2 regions of the Agrobacterium sp. rho-8.1 genome follow, and region 1 is predicted to be linked to the other one. Evidence: predicted binding sites of a transcription regulator. Region 1 holds the regulator's gene; the other holds the start of a gene.
What was found. The regulator LexA, encoded in region 1, represses DNA repair genes until DNA is damaged. The targets are predictions, from matches to a motif close to TGTTCNNNNTGTGTTCNG.
Positions count from the first base shown of each region.

Region 2: a site for LexA is predicted at 4,467-4,484, ahead of RMR21_RS24635 (ATP-dependent helicase). Genes of this name have one in related genera too.

Region 1 is NZ_CP192788.1:1,335,470-1,344,836, forward strand. It holds gene RMR21_RS06745 (ComEC/Rec2 family competence protein) at 1-1,086, shown strand, start outside; gene RMR21_RS06750 (glutathione S-transferase family protein) at 1,109-1,786, opposite strand; gene lexA (transcriptional repressor LexA) at 2,185-2,898, opposite strand; gene RMR21_RS06760 (VOC family protein) at 3,103-3,975, shown strand; gene kdsA (3-deoxy-8-phosphooctulonate synthase) at 3,975-4,823, shown strand; gene eno (phosphopyruvate hydratase) at 5,047-6,321, shown strand; gene RMR21_RS06775 (LacI family transcriptional regulator) at 6,373-7,434, opposite strand; gene RMR21_RS06780 (beta-mannosidase) at 7,914-9,367, shown strand, end outside.
Region 2 is NZ_CP192791.1:173,578-182,944, reverse strand. It holds gene RMR21_RS24645 (catalase family protein) at 1-919, opposite strand, end outside; gene dinB (DNA polymerase IV) at 1,191-2,264, opposite strand; gene RMR21_RS24635 (ATP-dependent helicase) at 2,362-4,428, opposite strand; gene RMR21_RS24630 (hypothetical protein) at 4,622-4,933, shown strand; gene ligD (DNA ligase D) at 4,968-7,640, shown strand; gene ku (non-homologous end joining protein Ku) at 7,648-8,460, opposite strand; gene ku (non-homologous end joining protein Ku) at 8,473-9,357, opposite strand.

The DNA of each region.
Region 1 (9,367 bases):
AAAGCGGCAACCATCATCGGTGGTGTCGTCATCACGTCACTGATCGGTGGCATCTCGACCGCCATCTATTCCATCGAACATTTTCACCGGATCACCGCCTATGGTTTGGCCGCAAACCTTGCCGCCATGCCGATCATGTCGCTCATCGTCATGCCGTTTGGGCTGGTCGGCATGCTGTTGATGCCGTTCGGACTGGATGGGCCCTTTCTCAAGGTCATGGGTTACGGCATGGCGATGGTCATCAAGATAGCCAAGGAAGTATCGAGCTGGGGTGGCGACACAACGATTGGACGCCAGAACGGATGGTTTCTCGCGGTATCGACGACCGGCTTCATGCTGATTGCACTGCTGCGGACACGGCTTGCTCTGATCGGGATTCCCTTCATATTCGCTGGGCTGACGATGCTTGTGACAGAGCAATGGCGCAGCAAGCCGGATGTTTTGATTTACGAAGATGGCTCTCTCGTCGCTCTGCTGTCAAAAGATGCAGTTGCAACCACGAAACAGCGCGGCTCCGGTTTCGTTTATGAGCAGTGGGAAAAAGCACTGCCGCTGCCAGCTCAGCATGTGGGAGCGAAGATTCTGGACACGCCGCAAACGGATGACGACGACGCTGGAGAGACCACGGCTCCATCATCTCGGGGTTTCATTCCTCTGACGGACGCTGAACGAAGAAATGCCACGCAAGACATGGAGACCGCCGCGTCAACCGTCGGATTGTTCACATGCCGTAAAGACATGTGGTGCGTTGCGAAATCGGACAAGGATGTCACGATCGCCGTTGTGTTTAATACTGCCTTCACAGGCACAGCATGCGATATTGCCAGCATCGTGGTGACGACACGCCGATCTCCGTTTTCCGCGTGTCGCTCCGGTGCCCTTCTCATCAGCGCCGATACATTACGACGCACGGGCTCCCTCGAACTTTGGCTTGGACGGAAGGATCAACCCATCGCACGTGCCGAAGCTGCAATGCAGGGACAGAGCCGTCTCTGGACGACGCATCGCACCTACGATTGGCGCAGCAAGAGCTACGATGACGCACTGCCTGACCATATCCAGCAGATGCTGTCTGTCGGCCAATAGGTGCCCGCGCGGGACCATTCACCTATGTGGTGCGCAAGTCTTCCAGCCACTCCCCAGACGCTCGCGCTTCAGCCTCATGCCCGGCATCGCGCCAGACCTCCTGCAGTGCTGCTGTTTGCCATTTCTTCATGGATGGAAGAGACAGAAGCAATTGTTTGTAGGTCTCACTTTTCTCAGACAAACCAGTTCCATAGGTCTGGAACCGAAACGCAACAGGGCAGAAAAAAGCATCGACTGCCGTGAAGGTCTTTCCAGCAAGAAATGGACCTCCGGACACAGAAAGGCCCTGCTGCCATAGAGCATCGATGCGGGAGATGTCATGCTGGAGGTTCCCAGTGATTTGGCGTGGTTTGATCCGCAAGCCGACGCTCATGGGGTGCTGGTTGCGCAGCGCCGAGAAGCCCGCATGCATTTCAGCAACCGCAGACCTGGACCATGCGCGTGCTTTCGCGTGATCGGCCCAAACACCAGGGTGCCGTTCGCCCAAGTATTCGATGATCGAAACGGATTCCCAAATCGTGAGATCACCGTCAACAAGGCATGGGACTTTGCCTGTTGGCGAGAACGACTGGAAGTCGTGAACAGTCTCGCCAAACGGCACCAGTTTTTCCTCGAACGGAATAGCAAGTTCTTGCATCAGAACCCAGGGCCGCAAGGACCAGGAAGAGTAGTTCTTGTTGGTTATGTAAAGTTCATACATCCGAAGCCCCCTGTTGTCAGGACTGTGTTATCGCAGGTCACATGATTGATACAGACGACCTACGAGATCAAAGACTTCAATTTATTTGATGTTGCGCAATCCGGTCTAGTCTGAAAAATGGGTGTCTTCGACATGAATTCCGGGGCAGAGGCAATCATAAAACATCGCTGAAAAAAACATCCAAAGGCGCAAATCGTCATGCGGCCCGTAACGTCATTGTAGTCGCCAAACACACGGGCGGTGACGTGACAGGATCACGCGATGCAAACCGCGATCACGCGACCATCGAGGTCAAGGTTCAATCATCGATAGCGATTTGGGATGACACCAGCGCAGCGGGGGCCACGCTGTTACGAGAAAACGCCAAAGAATTTCGCGAACCAAAACTTGCAATTTGCTCAGTGATAACGGCGAATGAGGCCGACCAGCTTGCCCTGAATCTTTACGCGATCCGGTCCGAAAATACGTGTCTCGTACGCCGGGTTTGCAGCTTCCAATGCAATGGATGCACCCTTGCGGCGGAAACGCTTCAATGTCGCCTCCTCATCATCCACGAGGGCAACGACGATATCGCCGGGGCTTGCTGTGCTTCCGTCGCGAATAATGACGGTATCGCCGTCAAAAATTCCTGCCTCGATCATCGAATCGCCTTTGACCTCAAGCGCATAATGCTCGCCCGAACCCAGCATATCCAAGGGCACGACGACGTCGTGCGTATTGTTCTGAATGGCTGAGATGGGAACGCCTGCTGCGATGCGTCCCATGACAGGAACACTGACGGCGTTGGACATCACGTCATTGGCTGGCGGAGGAGGCTCCGAAGCTTTTGGCTTGCCAAGGCTACCTTCGATCACGCTTGGTGAAAACCCGCGTGGTGGCTTTGCTGGGGGAGTGTAGGACTCAGGAAGCTTGATGACTTCGAGCGCGCGTGCACGATTCGGTAGCCGGCGAATGAACCCGCGTTCTTCCAAGGCTGTTATCAGCCGGTGAATGCCGGATTTCGAGGCGAGATCGAGTGCATCCTTCATTTCATCGAAGGAGGGGGGCACGCCTGATTCTTTCATTCTTTCATGAATGAAGAGAAGCAATTCCTGCTGTTTGCGCGTGAGCATGGACAATACCCTTGGATTTCGAGGCGAAGATTCGCGAAACAAATACAGAACGAACACTATATGTTCCATATGTGTTCTGCAATCCCCTAAAATTTTGTAAAGTTCCTGTCATTGTGTGTCTTTGCGCGTCACATAATCATCCTGTAGGAAATGTTATGCGGCTAGGACGTTGTTTGTCGCCGATAACAGGATGTGGATTTCCAAATGAGTCGCGACATCGATCATCTTGTCCTGCCGGTCTCGAGCTTGGAAGACGCACGTGGACGCCTTTCCTCACTCGGTTTTACCGTCTCTGCGAGTGCCAAACATCCCTTCGGCACAGAGAACGCCTGTGTCTTTTTGAAAGATGGAACCTATTTGGAGCCACTGGCAATCAGCGATGCCGGTACGTATTCGATGAATGCGATGAGCGGGAGCGCCTTCGTCTCAAAGGATAAACGCTTTCGCGATCAGCGTGGCCAGAACGGAATGTCTGCCCTTGTTGCCAAGAGCGAGAATGCCGATTCGGATCACGAGCATTTTATTGCGGCAGGTTTATCCGGCGGAGATCCTTTTTCATTCAGTCGTCCCGTTACATTGCCGGATGGCAATACCTCGCAGGCAAGCTTTCGACTGGCCTTCGCGGGCGACAACGCGAGTGACGTCTTCTTTTTTTCGTGTCAGCGCATAGCAGCACTTCCGGCTGATCGCTCTGACCTCGAGCGCCACAAAAATGGCGTCACCGGTATTCATCAAGTCGTTCTGAGCGCAGACAAGCCAAGCAATTTCACGCGCTTGATAGAGTTGGTTTTCGATGCAACGGCCGTTGGTGAAGGTGAGGAAGAACTTTATGTCCAGGCGTCGAGCGTTGGCATTCGGCTTGTCAGACCGGCGGCAGCCCAGCATTTCTTTGACGCACCTCCGCAAAGTATCGGTCCGGGTTTGAACGGTGAGGCAATTGTCTTTTCGGTATCCGATCTCGCCGTGACAGCAGCCGTGCTTGCTGCTAATGGCGTTGCATACACGCGTAAGGGCGCTCGTGTGCTGGTTCAGCCAGCTTCCGGCCAGGGCGCGATATTTGCTTTCGAGGAGTTATGATGAGCGTTCGCAACAATCTTGATGTCGTCGTCGGCGAAGGTGCCGGACAGGTCACATTCTCCAACACGAAGCGTTTCTCGCTGATCGCTGGCCCTTGCCAGATGGAAAGCCGTGATCATGCCTTCATGATTGCGGAAAACCTCGCCGAACTTTGCGGTAGGCTTGGGATAGGTCTGGTCTACAAGTCCTCCTACGACAAGGCTAACCGCACATCTCTGTCGGGACAGCGAGGCATCGGGATAGAGAAGGCACTGGAGGTCTTTTCCGAGTTGAAACAACAATTCGGCTTCCCGGTTTTGTCCGACATTCACACGGAAGAGCAGTGCGCCACTGTCGCGCCTGTCATCGACATTCTGCAAATCCCTGCTTTCCTTAGCCGACAAACGGACCTTCTAGTTGCCGCCGCCAAGACAGGCCGCGTGATCAACGTCAAGAAGGGCCAGTTTCTAGCGCCCTGGGACATGAAGAACGTTCTGGCCAAGTTGAACGATAGCGGCAACCCGAATGTGCTTTTGTGCGAACGCGGCGCATCGTTCGGTTACAACACGCTTGTGTCCGACATGCGCTCCCTGCCTATCATGGCATCGCTCGGCGCGCCTGTCGTGTTCGATGCGACCCATTCGGTTCAACAGCCGGGCGGGCAGGGCGGCTCAACGGGTGGACAGCGGGAATTCGTGGAAACGCTGTCGCGCGCCGCCGTCGCAGTCGGGATTGCCGGTCTGTTCGTCGAAACGCACGAAGATCCGGACAATGCACCCTCGGATGGCCCTAACATGGTTCATTTGAAAGACATGCCCAAGCTTCTGGAAAAACTTCTGGCCTTCGACGACATCGCGAAATCGGCCTGACGGGTTTTGGCCTCAATCGACTTTTATGGACTACCGGCGCCTGAACGGGCGCCGTCATTGTAATTTCTTGATGGTCGTCTAAAGCGACTGAGGAAATCCAATCGAGTCGTCATCCCGACGCTCTGTTTATCGCGCCACGCATCGTAAAAGCGCTTCACAGTTTTTAGTATGCGCTCTAAGACAGGCAACTGAATATCCTGTTCCAGTCCCAAAGGGAGAGATCATGACAGCCATTACCGACATCATCGCACGCGAAATTCTCGACAGCCGTGGCAACCCGACTGTTGAGGTCGATGTCTATCTCGAAGACGGGTCGTTTGGCCGTGCGGCGGTTCCATCGGGTGCGTCGACGGGTGCGCATGAGGCCGTCGAATTGCGCGACGGTGGCAAGCGTTATCTCGGTAAGGGTGTCGAAAAGGCAGTCGAAGCCGTCAACACGGAAATCTTCGATGCGTTGGGTGGTTTCGATGCTGAAAGCCAGATCCATGTCGACCAGACCCTGATCGAGCTCGATGGCACGCCCAACAAGTCCCGCTTGGGCGCAAACGCCATCCTCGGCGTTTCCCTGGCTGTTGCCAAGGCTGCGGCCGAAACCACCGGCCTGCCACTTTATCGTTATGTTGGCGGCCCCAACGCGCATCTGCTGCCGGTTCCGATGATGAACATCATCAACGGCGGTGCACACGCCGACAATCCGATCGACTTCCAGGAATTCATGATCATGCCGATTGGCGCGGAAAATATCCGTGACGCCGTGCGTATTGGCGCGGAAATCTTCCACGTTCTGAAGAAGGAACTGTCGGCACAGGGTTTCAACACCAATGTGGGTGATGAGGGCGGCTTCGCGCCGGGCCTGAAGAGCGCGCCTGAAGCGCTCGACTTCATCATGAAGTCGGTCGAAAAGGCTGGCTACAAGCCGGGCGATGATGTTGCACTGGCACTCGATTGCGCCTCGACCGAGTTCTTCAAGAACGGCAAATACGAGATGGAAGGCGAGGGCCGTACGCTCGAGCCGGAAGCCATGGCGGATTACCTTGCCGAACTCGCAGGCAAATATCCGATCATCTCCATCGAAGACGGCATGGCCGAAGACGATTGGGATGGCTGGAAATACCTGACGGACAAGATCGGCTCCAAGGTTCAGCTTGTCGGCGACGATCTTTTCGTCACCAACTCCGCGCGCCTCCGTGACGGTATCAAGATGGGTGTGGCCAACTCCATCCTCGTCAAGGTCAACCAGATCGGTTCGCTGACGGAAACGCTCGACGCGGTTGAGACGGCACACAAGGCTGGCTACACCGCCGTCATGTCTCACCGCTCCGGTGAAACGGAAGATTCAACGATTGCCGATCTTGCCGTTGCGACCAACTGCGGACAGATCAAGACCGGCTCGCTCTCGCGCTCCGACCGTCTGGCCAAGTACAACCAGTTGATCCGCATCGAAGAAATGCTCGGTCCGCAGGCCGCTTACGCAGGTCGTTCGATCCTGCGCGGCTAAGCTTCTCACCTACCGTATCAAACGAAAGGCCCGGAGCGATCCGGGCCTTTTTCATGCGCCAAATTTGGGGGCGCGGCTGGACCAGACGGGCTGACTGAGGCTTTGCAGCCCTTGGACCGGTTTCCCGTCTATCCGTGCGAGCAAAGCCCTGGCCAGTTCCCGACCCGCCAGCTTGATGTCCTCGTTCACCGTGTGGATTTCGGGACGAAGCCAGTTTAGAAAATCGGCAGATTGTTTGGACACCACGTCGATATCTCTTCCGACCTTTTTGCCCGCCTCTTCGACGCCAGCGATGAAGGCGATGGTGGACGTGCCACTGATCGATACCAAACCGTCGGGACAGTCCGGTGCGCTCATCAGCGCCTGGCTTACCGCTTTGATTTGATCGAGCGGCGTATCGTTGCTGATGATGCCGTTCAGCGGAAATTCTGAGAGGCCGAAATCGTGCAGGCCACGCTTAAAGCCACGCCGTGCGAAATCATAATAGGAAAACTGCTTCTGAGGCAGCAAGACGGCAATGCGCTTTCGTCCACATTGAGACAGCCGCTTCATTGCCTCGTAGACATAGGCCTCGTTATCGAAATCATGATAGGGGTGATCGATACCCATATTGGTACGGCCATGGGCTGCGAAGGGCATGTTGCGTTCCGTCATGAAGCGGACGCGTGCATCGTCCGGCTGCATTTTTGAAATGATGACGCCATCGGCAGAGCCCGTGTCCAGAATATACTGGATTGGGACCATCGGGTCCCTCGCATGCGTATGAGGTGTGACCACCAAGTGGTACTGCGTGTTGGCCAGCACCTCGGTGATGCCGAACACCAGTTGGGTGGTGAAGCCCATCAGCTCTTCGTCCACGCTCAGAACCAGGGCGATGACATTTGTCTTGCCTGTGCGCAAACGAACGCCTGCACGATTCGGCTGGTAGCCGATCTGCCGCGCCACCTGACGAACACGTTCCTTGGTTTCCGCCCCGATATCAGGTGCATCTTTCAGCGCACGAGACACAGTCGTGATGCCGAGGCCGGTCATATAGGCTATCGTCTTGAGAGTGGGGCGCTCATAACCCGCCAGTGTTTGGACGTTCGTCTCGGGTTCTATGCTGTCATCCATGTCGCCACTCACTATCAGTTCTGCGTGATATGGTAGAGCGCTTTTCGAGTGTTGCAAAGCAGATAGCCGCTTTGCAGGGGAAATGAGAAAAACACGGCTGTAACGATACAGTCAGTTTAGTCGCTACATGTTGAGATAGGCTTCCTCAATATGGCGCAACTTTTCTAAAAAAAGGGACCTGCAGTGTCTCAAATAAAATTAATTTTTAACATTAAAAAAAGTCAATAAATATATGATATTTAATTTTAATATATAAAATAATAATGCGATTTTCTCCTGCATTTAAGTTGTCGATCCACCTCGCGATTCAGAATTTGTAATCCCTCGTGACCATCGGAAAATTTTCCGGTAACGTTGCCGGTGGAGGGAGAGTTTGTGTTTCGGCGAATTCGGGAAGTGGCCGACAGCGCACTGGAAAGCAGCAAAGGCCACTTGCAGCGTTTCCGCGATCCTCAAGTCTTTCAATACGGTATGACAAAATGGCAGGGCAGGATATGACATCATCTTACGCAAGCGACGTCTCGGTCGACCTTTCCGGGGACTGGAAACTTTCATGCGCCGAGGGTGAGCATGATGCTCCGATCACAGTTCCCGGGGACGTGCATACTGCCTTGCGTGAGGCGAAGATCATTCCGGACCCATATTTCGGGCGTAACGAAATTGACGTGCAATGGGTGGCTGAGCGCGACTGGATGATTGAGCGCAGCTTTCATGTCGATGATGCCGAGGCACGCTGGTATCTGGACGTCGATTATCTCGATACGGTCGCAGTGGTCTTCGTGAACGATGTGCCCGTGCTGTCAGCGGACAACTGCTTCCGCCGGTATCGGCCGGATGTGTCCAGCGCGCTGGTGCCGGGCGAGAACAGTATTCGCATCCATTTTCATTCCAGCATCAAGGCCGGTGCGGAGCGGCAGGAGGCGCAGCCGTTCTACGTGCCTTATCACCCCGGCAACTCACCGATCCCGAACGGCAACATGCTGAGAAAGCCGCAATGCCATTTTGGCTGGGACTGGAACATCGCGCTGGCACCATTGGGCCTCTATGGTGCCATTGCGTTGCGGCGGCTGGATGCGGCGCGGATTGAGAGCGTCAACACATCGCAGCGCCATGTCGAGGACGGGGTGGAGCTTCATGTCGAAGTGACGCTTCATGCTGCGCAGGCGGCGAGCGTGCCGATCCACCTTTCGCTTGGCGAGGAGAGGCTGCGGTTGGACTGCGGCGTCAATGCAGGCGATACGGTGCTGCGCCACGTCTTCTTTGTCGAAAAGCCGAAATTGTGGTGGCCGGCGGGCAGTGGCGAGCAGACGCTCTACACACTGACAGTTGAACTTCCAGATGAATCCGTGACGCGGCAGATCGGTTTTCGCACCATCGAACTTCTGACGGATAAGGACGAGGCAGGTAGCCGCTTTGCGTTTCGCGTCAACGGACGGGAGATTTTCTGCCGTGGTGCAAACTGGATACCGGCGGATGCGCTTCATTCTTTAAACAGCCGCGAAAAGACCGAGGACTTGCTGTTGTCTGCGGTCGAAGCCAACATGAACATGATCCGCGTCTGGGGCGGTGGTTTCTATGAGCATGACTGGTTCTACGATCTCTGCGACAGACTGGGGCTGATGGTTTGGCAAGACTTCATGTTTGCCTGCAACCTCTATCCCTGCACCGAAGACTTCCTGGATAATGTCGAGCATGAAGTCAGCTATCAGGTGAAGCGACTGTCCTCGCATCCGTCCATCGCGCTGTGGTGCGGCGATAACGAACTCGTGGGCGCACTGACGTGGTTCGATGAATCCCGAGACAATCGCGACCGGTATCTGGTGGCCTATGACCGGCTGAACCGGACGATTGAGAACGCGCTGAAAAAAGCCGCTCCATCTGCACTGTGGTGGCCATCCAGCCCGGCGTCCGGTTATCTCGATTATGGCGACGC
Region 2 (9,367 bases), on a different replicon from region 1:
GCACCTGCTCATCACTCCAACTATCTTGAGGCCCAGCGGTTATCGTCGCGACCGTGACGAAAGGCGCTTCTTTTTGGTCCCATTCTACGGTTGGGTCTTCAATGGGTTGAGCCTCGATGTCGCGACAGAGCTGAACCTGAAACTCCCATTCTCCAGAAATGGTTTTCATCTCTGCCTGAACCGTGTCGCGGATGGCGTTTTCGCCAACAATTGTGTCAATTTCCTTGCCGGTCAGCTCGGTCAGATAGGAGGAGACGGGTTTTAGACTGAACTTCGCAACGTAATCCCCGTAACGGAAGGGTGTCACGCTATAATAGGTTTCCCCCAACGGATCGACGTTCGGCGCGCCGCCCATGGATTGCACGGTGGAACTGGAAAGGCCGACGGCATCCATCGCGTTATTGACGACCTGCAGCACACTCGACATGACCTTTTTGGTGCCTTCCATCCTGTCGGTCGTTTTGGCGAGCAGTTTCAAGCTGCCAAGAAATTTATCAGCAGTCTTGGCCTGAAATATGGGGCCGTTGACCATGACGAAATCCTGGCTACGCCCAGCCGCGTCGGGAAGGCGGTCGCCATCAACGCCCACCACTTTCAAAGCCAAGCCGCGAGGCAGTGAAATCGCGTCAGGGAGTATGTCGCCAGCATTTGTCGATATGCGCATGAAGACTGTATAGCTGCCAGGATGGGCGAACAGGCCTTGGGCCAATTCAGGTGGAAGGCCGTCTTTGACATGAAGTTTGCCCTGAAGAATTCCGTGCGATTTGGCATGAACAGATCTCACCGCGTGCCCACAATTGTTTGCGGTCTTTTCCAGGATCGTATCGAAGGTTTCGTTGAGACCCTGAATCGTCTCCTGTTCGTCGGGCTGGATTTCTTCAAGATCGGGAGAAAAGCGAACGGGTTGCGACATCGACATTTAAGGCTCCTCTGAACTGAGAAGAAAACGTCATGAGACCGGGTTAGTTCCTGTTCATTAACCCGTATGGCGGTCGCCGAGAGAACAATTGCTATTCGTTACCGGGACCTAAATTCTACTTTCCAACTTTCTATGATCTCGACCAGCTTTCGAAGAGCGTCGTCCTAGTTTGAAGGATCCAGATCAGTCGTTGCCATCAACTGGCTCGGTGTGGGTCATATCGCAGTTCATTTTCAGCATCCGTGTAACCTGACCAGTCGGCCTGCTGCGTTCACAATCCGAGATCAAGCTGTGGAGCTTGGGTACTGTCTTCGGTGCTGAGGGAGGAAAGGGTGATACCCAAAAGACGCACCGACCTTTTGAACGGGAAGACAGACCCCAGCAACGTGTCAGCGATCTCAAGGATCATCTCAACACCTGAAACCCTTGCGGCCAAGGTCTTGCTTCGTGTCGCCTGGGTAAAATCCGAATACTTGATTTTGACGGTCACTGTTTTGCCGTTGATGTCGTGCGCTTCGCAGTACCGCCAGACCTTTTCGGCCAAGGGTCGCAATTCGGCTTGAGCGAGATCGAGCGTGTCGATGTCCTCGACAAACGTATCTTCGGCACCGACGGATTTTCGGATGCGGTTGGCCTTGACCTGCCGCTCATCGATGCCGCGGGCAATGCCGTAGAAATATGGACCTGATTTTCCGAAGTGTTGTTGCAGGAAGGCAAGGGGTTTGGATTTCAAATCCAGACCCGTTTCTATGCCATGTCGCTTCATCCGCTCTGCCGTGGCGGGGCCAACCCCGTGGAATTTCTTGACGGGGAGGGCCTCGACAAAGCCTGGGCCGTTCTTCGGAGTGATCACCGCCTGACCATTGGGCTTGTTCAGGTCGCTCGCCATCTTCGCCAGAAACTTGTTGTAGGAGATGCCAGCAGAGGCATTGAGACCTGTGACCGCCTTGATCTTGGCACGGATTTCGAGTGCTATCTCGGTAGCAACCTCCATACCTTTCAGGTTCTCGGTAACGTCGAGATAAGCCTCATCAAGTGACAGCGGCTCTATGACGGGTGTGTACTGCGCAAAGATCTCGCGGATCTGCTGCGAGACCTGACGATAGACCTCGAAACGAGGCGGCACGAAAATCAGGTCAGGGCATTTTCGTTTGGCAGTGATCGATGGCATAGCTGAATAGACGCCGAAGGTTCTTGCCTCGTAACTCGCGGCTGCCACAACCCCTCGGGCAGCAGATCCCCCGACCGCCAGCGGCTTGCCACGGAGCTCTGGGTTGTCACGTTGCTCCACGGAGGCGTAGAACGCATCCATATCCACGTGAATGATTTTGCGAACCGGGTGCATGTCTGGTCCTTACCGATTGACCTTGTGCTTGCTGGAAAAGTTGATGCGCTCCAGAGGTGGATAGGTGAGCCTCCCATCCTCTTCAACGCGGACGCTCCTATTTCCACATGCCGCGCATGCGTGCGCCGACATCGATGCGGATCTGCTGGGCACTGCGTTCAGATGCTGCGGCCGAGACTTTCGGCCACGCCGTCGGTTCGAAATACTGCAGCAGCGTCGCCGGGATGAACCGCGTACGCGATGCATAGACGTGCCTGTCGCCCTGCGAGTTCTGACCGTGCGTGAAAAATCGTTGCGGCGTGATGAGCGACAGGCTGTCCTTGGCCCGCGTCATGCCGACATAGAGCAGACGCCGTTCCTCCTCGATCTCCTGCGTCGTCCCTGTCCCAAGGTCTGACGGTATGCAGCCATCGACAACGTTCAACATGAAGACCGATCGCCATTCCTGTCCTTTGGCCGAGTGAATTGTCGACAGGATGAGATAGTCCTCGTCAAGCAACGGCACGCCCGCCTGATCGCTGGTCGCATCGGGTGGATCAAGCGTCAGTTCGGTGAGGAACCGTTCGCGCGAGGCGTAGCCGCTGGCAATCTGCTCGAGTTGCAGGAGGTCGGCCTTGCGGGTATCAGCGTCTTCATGGATGCGATCGAGATGTGGTTCGTACCACAGGCGGGCCTGCGCGATATCCGACGGCCACCCTTCCTGGGATTTGCGAAGGCCTCCCAGCAATTGGACGAATGATGTCCAATCCTCGCCCGTTTTTGGTGGTGGCGGAATTTCAGCCAGCGCCAGGAGAGGCTTCGGATCTGAGGCGATCGTGTCAAGAATGGTGCCAGCTTTCTTCGGTCCAATGCCGGGCAACATTTGCAGAAGACGAAAACCCGCAACCCGGTCACGCGGATTCTGGGCGAAACGCAATACGGCCAGCATGTCCTTCACGTGGGCACTGTCGAGAAATTTTAAGCCGCCAAACTTGACGAAGGGGATGTTGCGACGGGTGAGTTCGACTTCGAGCGTTCCGCTGTGACTGGATGTCCGAAACAAGACAGCCTGCTGCTTTAGCGTCATTCCGGTCTCGCGATTTGCCAGCACCTGCTCGACAATGAAATTCGCCTGTTCGGTCTCGTCTTTGACGGTCACGAGTTTGGGGCGCTCCAGCGACTCCCGTTCGGTCCACAGGTTCTTGGTGAAACGCTCACGGGCCAGTTCGATCACTCCGTTGGCCGCGGCCAGAATGGGCTGGGTCGAACGATAGTTGCGATCGAGTGTGATGACATCGGCGGCAGGGCTAAAAGATGTCGGGAAGTCGAGAATGTTGCGAACCGTCGCTGCCCGGAACGAGTAGATTGATTGGGCATCGTCACCAACCACGGTCAAGCCACGCCCGCCGGGTTTGAGCGCCATCAGGACAGACGACTGGAGTTTGTTGGTATCCTGATATTCGTCGACCATGACATGGTCAAAGCGGTTGCCGATGTCGTCGGCAAGATCGGGATCGCTGACCATCTGCGCCCAGTAGAGCAAGAGATCATCATAATCGAGCACGTTCTGCGCCTGCTTGGCCTCCACATAAGCTCCGAACAGTTCCTTCAATTGTTCTTCCCATGTGGCGACCCACGGATAGTGCTGCCGCAGGATCGCGTTCAGCAGCGTTTCCGAGTTGACCGCGCGGGAGTAGATCGCGAGGCAGGTGCCCTTGGTCGGAAAGCGGCTCTCTGTTTTGGAAAATCCGAGCTCGTGCCGCACGAGGTTCATCAGGTCGGCGCTGTCTTCCCGATCATGGATGGTGAAGTCGAGGTTGAGACCGATCTGCTCGGCATACATCCGCAGCAGTCTCGCACCGATCCCATGAAACGTACCGGACCAAGCGAGCGCATCTGTTAGGACGGCGGAATTGGCTCCGAGGACGTTGCGGCAGATACGCTCGACGCGGCGGGCCATTTCCGAGGCGGCTCTGCGCGAAAAGGTCATCAGCAGAATGCGGCGCGGGTCCGCACCATTGACGATCAGATGGGCCACGCGATGCGCTAATGTGTTTGTCTTGCCGGATCCGGCGCCAGCGATGATCAACAGCGGCCCTGCCGTGTTGCCCTCAGCGAGCCCGACGCCATGCTCGACCGCCTTGCGCTGCTGCTCGTTCAGTTTTTCCAGATAGGCAACGGCCATAAGAGCTCGCTTGATGCAGAAAGTGGAAGGGAAGCGTTATGAACAAATGCGGAACATATAATGTCACTGGATGATTTGGAAGATCATTTTTCATATCTCTAAACAATCATTCATCGTGAGAGCCGTCGGTTCGAACCAACCATGATCCAAGGCGTTGAGGTCTGTGAGAATGAGCAATGGGAAGGAAGAAATCATGGCTGACGATAGCACCACCACAATCCGAGCCACGTTCAACACACGCACTGCCGCCGATCTAGCGGTGGAGCACCTCGTCCAGCAGCACGGGATTTCGCGTCCTGACATCTTTATTCAGTCAGCCACCGCGGAGAACACATCAGGGTCAGTTGCATCTGGTGGCGATGTCTCGAAAAGCGGTGCGGTGCGCGACGATGCCCCTCTCGAAGGTGAGATCGAAGTGTCCGCCGACATTCCGTCCGACAAGATTTCTGCGGTTCAGCGTAGTCTTGGCGAGGCTGGGGCACTTCGGGTATCGGGTGCTCCATAAGGCGGTCCCGCGTTGGTGAGGAGGGGTGGATGCCATGGCCGACAATCTTAGCAAGTACCGATCCAAACGCGATTTCAAGCAGACGCTTGAGCCGAGTGGAGAGGTTCAAGTCAAGGCATCCAACCGTCGCCGTTTCGTCATCCAGAAGCATGACGCGACACGGCTACATTATGATCTCCGCATCGAGCTCGATGGCGTGTTCAAATCCTGGGCAGTAACCCGAGGTCCGTCTCTCGATCCTGGTGACAAGCGGCTTTCCGTGGAGGTCGAAGACCATCCCCTTGACTATGGTGATTTTGAGGGAACGATACCGAAGGGTCAATATGGCGGCGGCACAGTCATGCTGTGGGATCGCGGATACTGGGAGCCCGAGGGGAACAAGACCCCCGAGGAGGCGTTGGCGAAGGGCGATTTCAAGTTCACTTTGGAAGGTGAACGCCTGCATGGAAGTTTTGTTCTTGTGCGGATGCGCAACGACCGCGACGATGGCAAGCGTACCAACTGGCTGCTGATCAAACACCGTGACGATTATGCGGTCGACGAGAATGGAGCAGCCGTACTGGATGACAATCTGACGTCCGTCGCTTCCGGTAGAACCATGGAGGCAATCGCCGCTGGCGAAGGGAAAAAGCCCAAGCCGTTCATGACGAAAGGCGATACGGTTAAGGCAGACGCGGTATGGGACAGCAATGACGGTCTTGCCGCCGACGAGCGCAAGGCTGGCACGAAGACGTCGTCGAATAAAAAGTTGGCTCGACCAAAGGCAGCCAAGTCCACCAACGCTGAATCGGCGATGCCGAACTTTATCGCCCCGCAGCTCTGCGAGAGCCTAACACGTCCACCGGCGGGCAAAGGCTGGATCCACGAGATCAAGTTCGACGGCTACCGGGTGCAAATGCGCGTCGCTGGCGGCGAGGTGACGCTAAAGACCCGCAAAGGTCTGGATTGGACATCCAAATGGCCTGCTATTGCGGAGGCGGCGTCGGCACGCCCTGACTGCATCTTAGATGGTGAAGTATGTGCGCTTGACGAGCGGGGTGCGCCTGATTTCGCTGCTTTGCAGGCAGCACTGTCTGAGGGGACGACCGACGATCTTGTCTATTTCGTGTTCGATCTGCTGTTTGATGGTGACGAGGATTTGAGAAAGCTTCCCCTGACGGAGCGCAAGTCGCGTTTGGAAACCCTAATGTCCGATGCGGGCGAGGATCCTCGCCTGAGGTTTGTCGAACACTTCGAGACGGGTGGCGATGCCGTACTGAAGTCGGCCTGCAGGCTGTCGCTAGAGGGTATCGTCTCCAAGGAGGCAGATGCTCCTTATGTGTCCGGCCGGACGAAGACATGGGCGAAATCCAAATGTCGCGCTGGTCATGAAGTGGTCATCGGTGCCTATGCCAGGACCAATGGAAAATTTCGGTCGCTGCTGGTTGGCGTCTTCAGCGGCAAGCACTTCGTGTACGTCGGCCGGGTCGGGACTGGCTATAGCGCCAAGACCGTCGAACAATTGCTGCCGCAGCTTCAAGAGATGGAAACGGCCAAATCTCCTTTCACAGGAATTGGAGCACCAAAGACGTCAGACGATATCGTCTGGCTCAAGCCACAACTCGTCGCCGAGATCGAATTCGCCGGATGGACCGCGGACGGTCAGGTTCGACAGGGTGCGTTCAAGGGGCTGCGCGAAGACAAGCCCGCACCAGAGGTGGAAGCAGAAGACCCCGCGACGCCCTCGGATGTGGATGTCCCCGATCCTGAGACCGACAAGCCTCCACCCAAGCGTTCCCGGAGAGGCGCAAAGGAAGAGGTCATGGGCGTCATGATCTCAAGCCCCGACAAGGCGCTCTGGCCCGACGCGGGTGACAGACAACCTGTCACCAAGGTTGACCTTGCCCAGTACCACGAGGCTGTCGGAGCGTGGATGATAAATCATATCAAAGGTCGGCCATGCTCGATCCTTCGTTGCCCTGATGGCATTGGCGGGGAGCAATTTTTCCAGCGCCATGCTGCCCCCGGCACGTCGAACCTTCTGGAGCTCGTGACGGTCTTTGGTGACAAGAAACCCTATCTGCAGATCGATCGCGTTGAGGGCCTTTCCGCCATCGCCCAGATCGGCGGGATCGAACTTCATCCATGGAACTGCGCACCGGATCAACAGGACGTGCCGGGTCGTCTGGTTTTCGATCTCGATCCAGGCCCGAACGTCGAGTTCCCAGCAGTCGTCGACGCCGCCCGCGAAATCCGCGACCGGCTGGAAGAACTGGGCCTTGTCAGTTTTTGCAAGACCACTGGCGGCAAGGGCTTGCACGTCGTGACACCTCTCGCTGTGCCCAAGGGCAAAAAGCTGAGCTGGGACGAGGCCAAGAGCTTTGCGCATGATGTCTGTCAGGATATGGCGTTAGATAACCCAGACCTCTACCTTATCAAGATGGCGAAGAACCAGCGGGAAGGGCGGATATTTCTGGACTACTTGCGCAACGACCGGATGGCGACGGCGGTCGCGCCATTGTCTCCGCGAGCACGTGAGGGTGCGACGGTATCGATGCCCCTGAACTGGACACAGGTGAAAGCCGATCTCGATCCGACCCGATTCACGGTTAGGACCGTGCCGGGCCTTTTGAAGAAGAGCACTGCCTGGCAGGATTATGGTGAGGGACACCGACCGCTGGAGCAAGCCATTAAGCGCTTGAGCAAAGCCCGGAAGGCCGGTGGCTGATCTCCACTCATTTCTTGTTCCGGGTTTCCCTCGCAACTGATTTCTTGAGCGCGTCCATGATGTTGATGACATTGCTTGTGGCAGGTGATGAAGGCGACAGTGCTTTCTTGCTCTTGGCTGGCTTTTTCTGGGTTTTCTTTTTGGCCTTGATAATGTCGAGCAGGCGGTCCTGGACGGGATCGACAACCATTTTCGCGTCCCACGGTTTGGTCTGCTTCTTTATGAGCTTCTGTATAAGCGGCAGAAGCTCGCTGTCCGGCTTCTCATCGCCAATCGCATCAAAATAGCTGTTCTCATCACGGATCTCGTCGCCATAGCGTAACGTCCACAGAACGATACCTTTACCGCGTGGTTCCAACATGACGGCGCGCTCCCGCCGCGCGATCACGAGCCTCGAAATTCCAACCATGTCCTGAGATGCCATCGCATCACGGATCACGGAAAAGGCTTCCTGTGCCACTTTCTCATTGGGAGACAGATAATAGGGCGTGTCGAGCCAGATCCATTCGATGGTGTCGCGTTTGGTGAATGTCGAGATATCGATCGTCCTGGTGCTGTCCAACGCGACATTATCAAGCTCCTCGTCTTCAAGGATGACGTAGTCGTTCTCGCCACGCTCGTAACCTTTGATCTCGTTTTCTTCCTTCACAACCTTACCTGTGACGGAATCGACATATTGGCTTACGACCCGATTGTTCGTCGCACGGTTGAGAGTGTGAAACTTGACTTTTTCACTGTCCGACGTGGCGGGCATCATCTGAACTGCGCAATTGACGAGGGAGAGCTTCAGGTAACCCTTCCAGTAGGGACGAACAGCCATGTTGATCTCCTCTTAACTGGCGCGGCGCGTGCGCGCGACGGGTTTTGCCGTTGCCGTTGCCTTTTTGACCTTCGCCGTACCGGAACCCTTGTCGACATTTTGCTTTGACTTGGTTTTTCTGGCATCTAGACCTGCACTTTCGCGCAACGCCTGACGGAGATCGATGACATTGTCTGTCGAGCTTTGTTTCTTCTTAGGCACTGAGCGTCCGTCGATCTTGGCCTTGACGAGTTCTGCCAACGCTTCCTCATAACGATCATCGAAGGTGCTGGCATCAAAGCGCCCCTTCTTTTTGTCGATGATCATCTCTGCGATCTCAAGCAGTTCAGGATCGCTCTTCATATCCGGGAGATCCTCAAATGCTTCTTGTGAGGATCGAACTTCGTAATCGAAATTAAGGGTCGAGGCGATCAGACCTTTGCCATGCGTACGGATAAGGACAGTGCGCAGGCGGCGAAAAAGCACTGCGCGCGCGATGGCGGCAACCTTCGCCTCTTTCATGCCGTCGCGCAGCAGGACATAGGCCTCGGCGCCCATCTTGTCGGGTGTCAGATAATAGGGCTTGTCGAAGTAAACGGTGTCGATCTCCGCGCACGGAATAAAGGATTCGATCGTTAGCGTCTTGTCGCTATCGGGGACAGCAGCGGCAACGTCATCCGGTTCGAGAACAATGTATTGTCCATTTTCGGTCTCATAGCCTTTGACCTGGTCTTCCCGTTCGACGGGGTCTCCGGTTTCGCCATCGATGAACTCGCGCTTGACCCGATTTCCGGTCGCTCTGTTAAGCGTGTTGAAAGCGATACGGTCCGACGCCGATGCTGCGGTGTAAAGCGCCACCGCGCATGACACTTCGCCGAACTTGATGAAACCTTTCCAGTTTGCTCTCGGGGAACTCATGATACGCGCA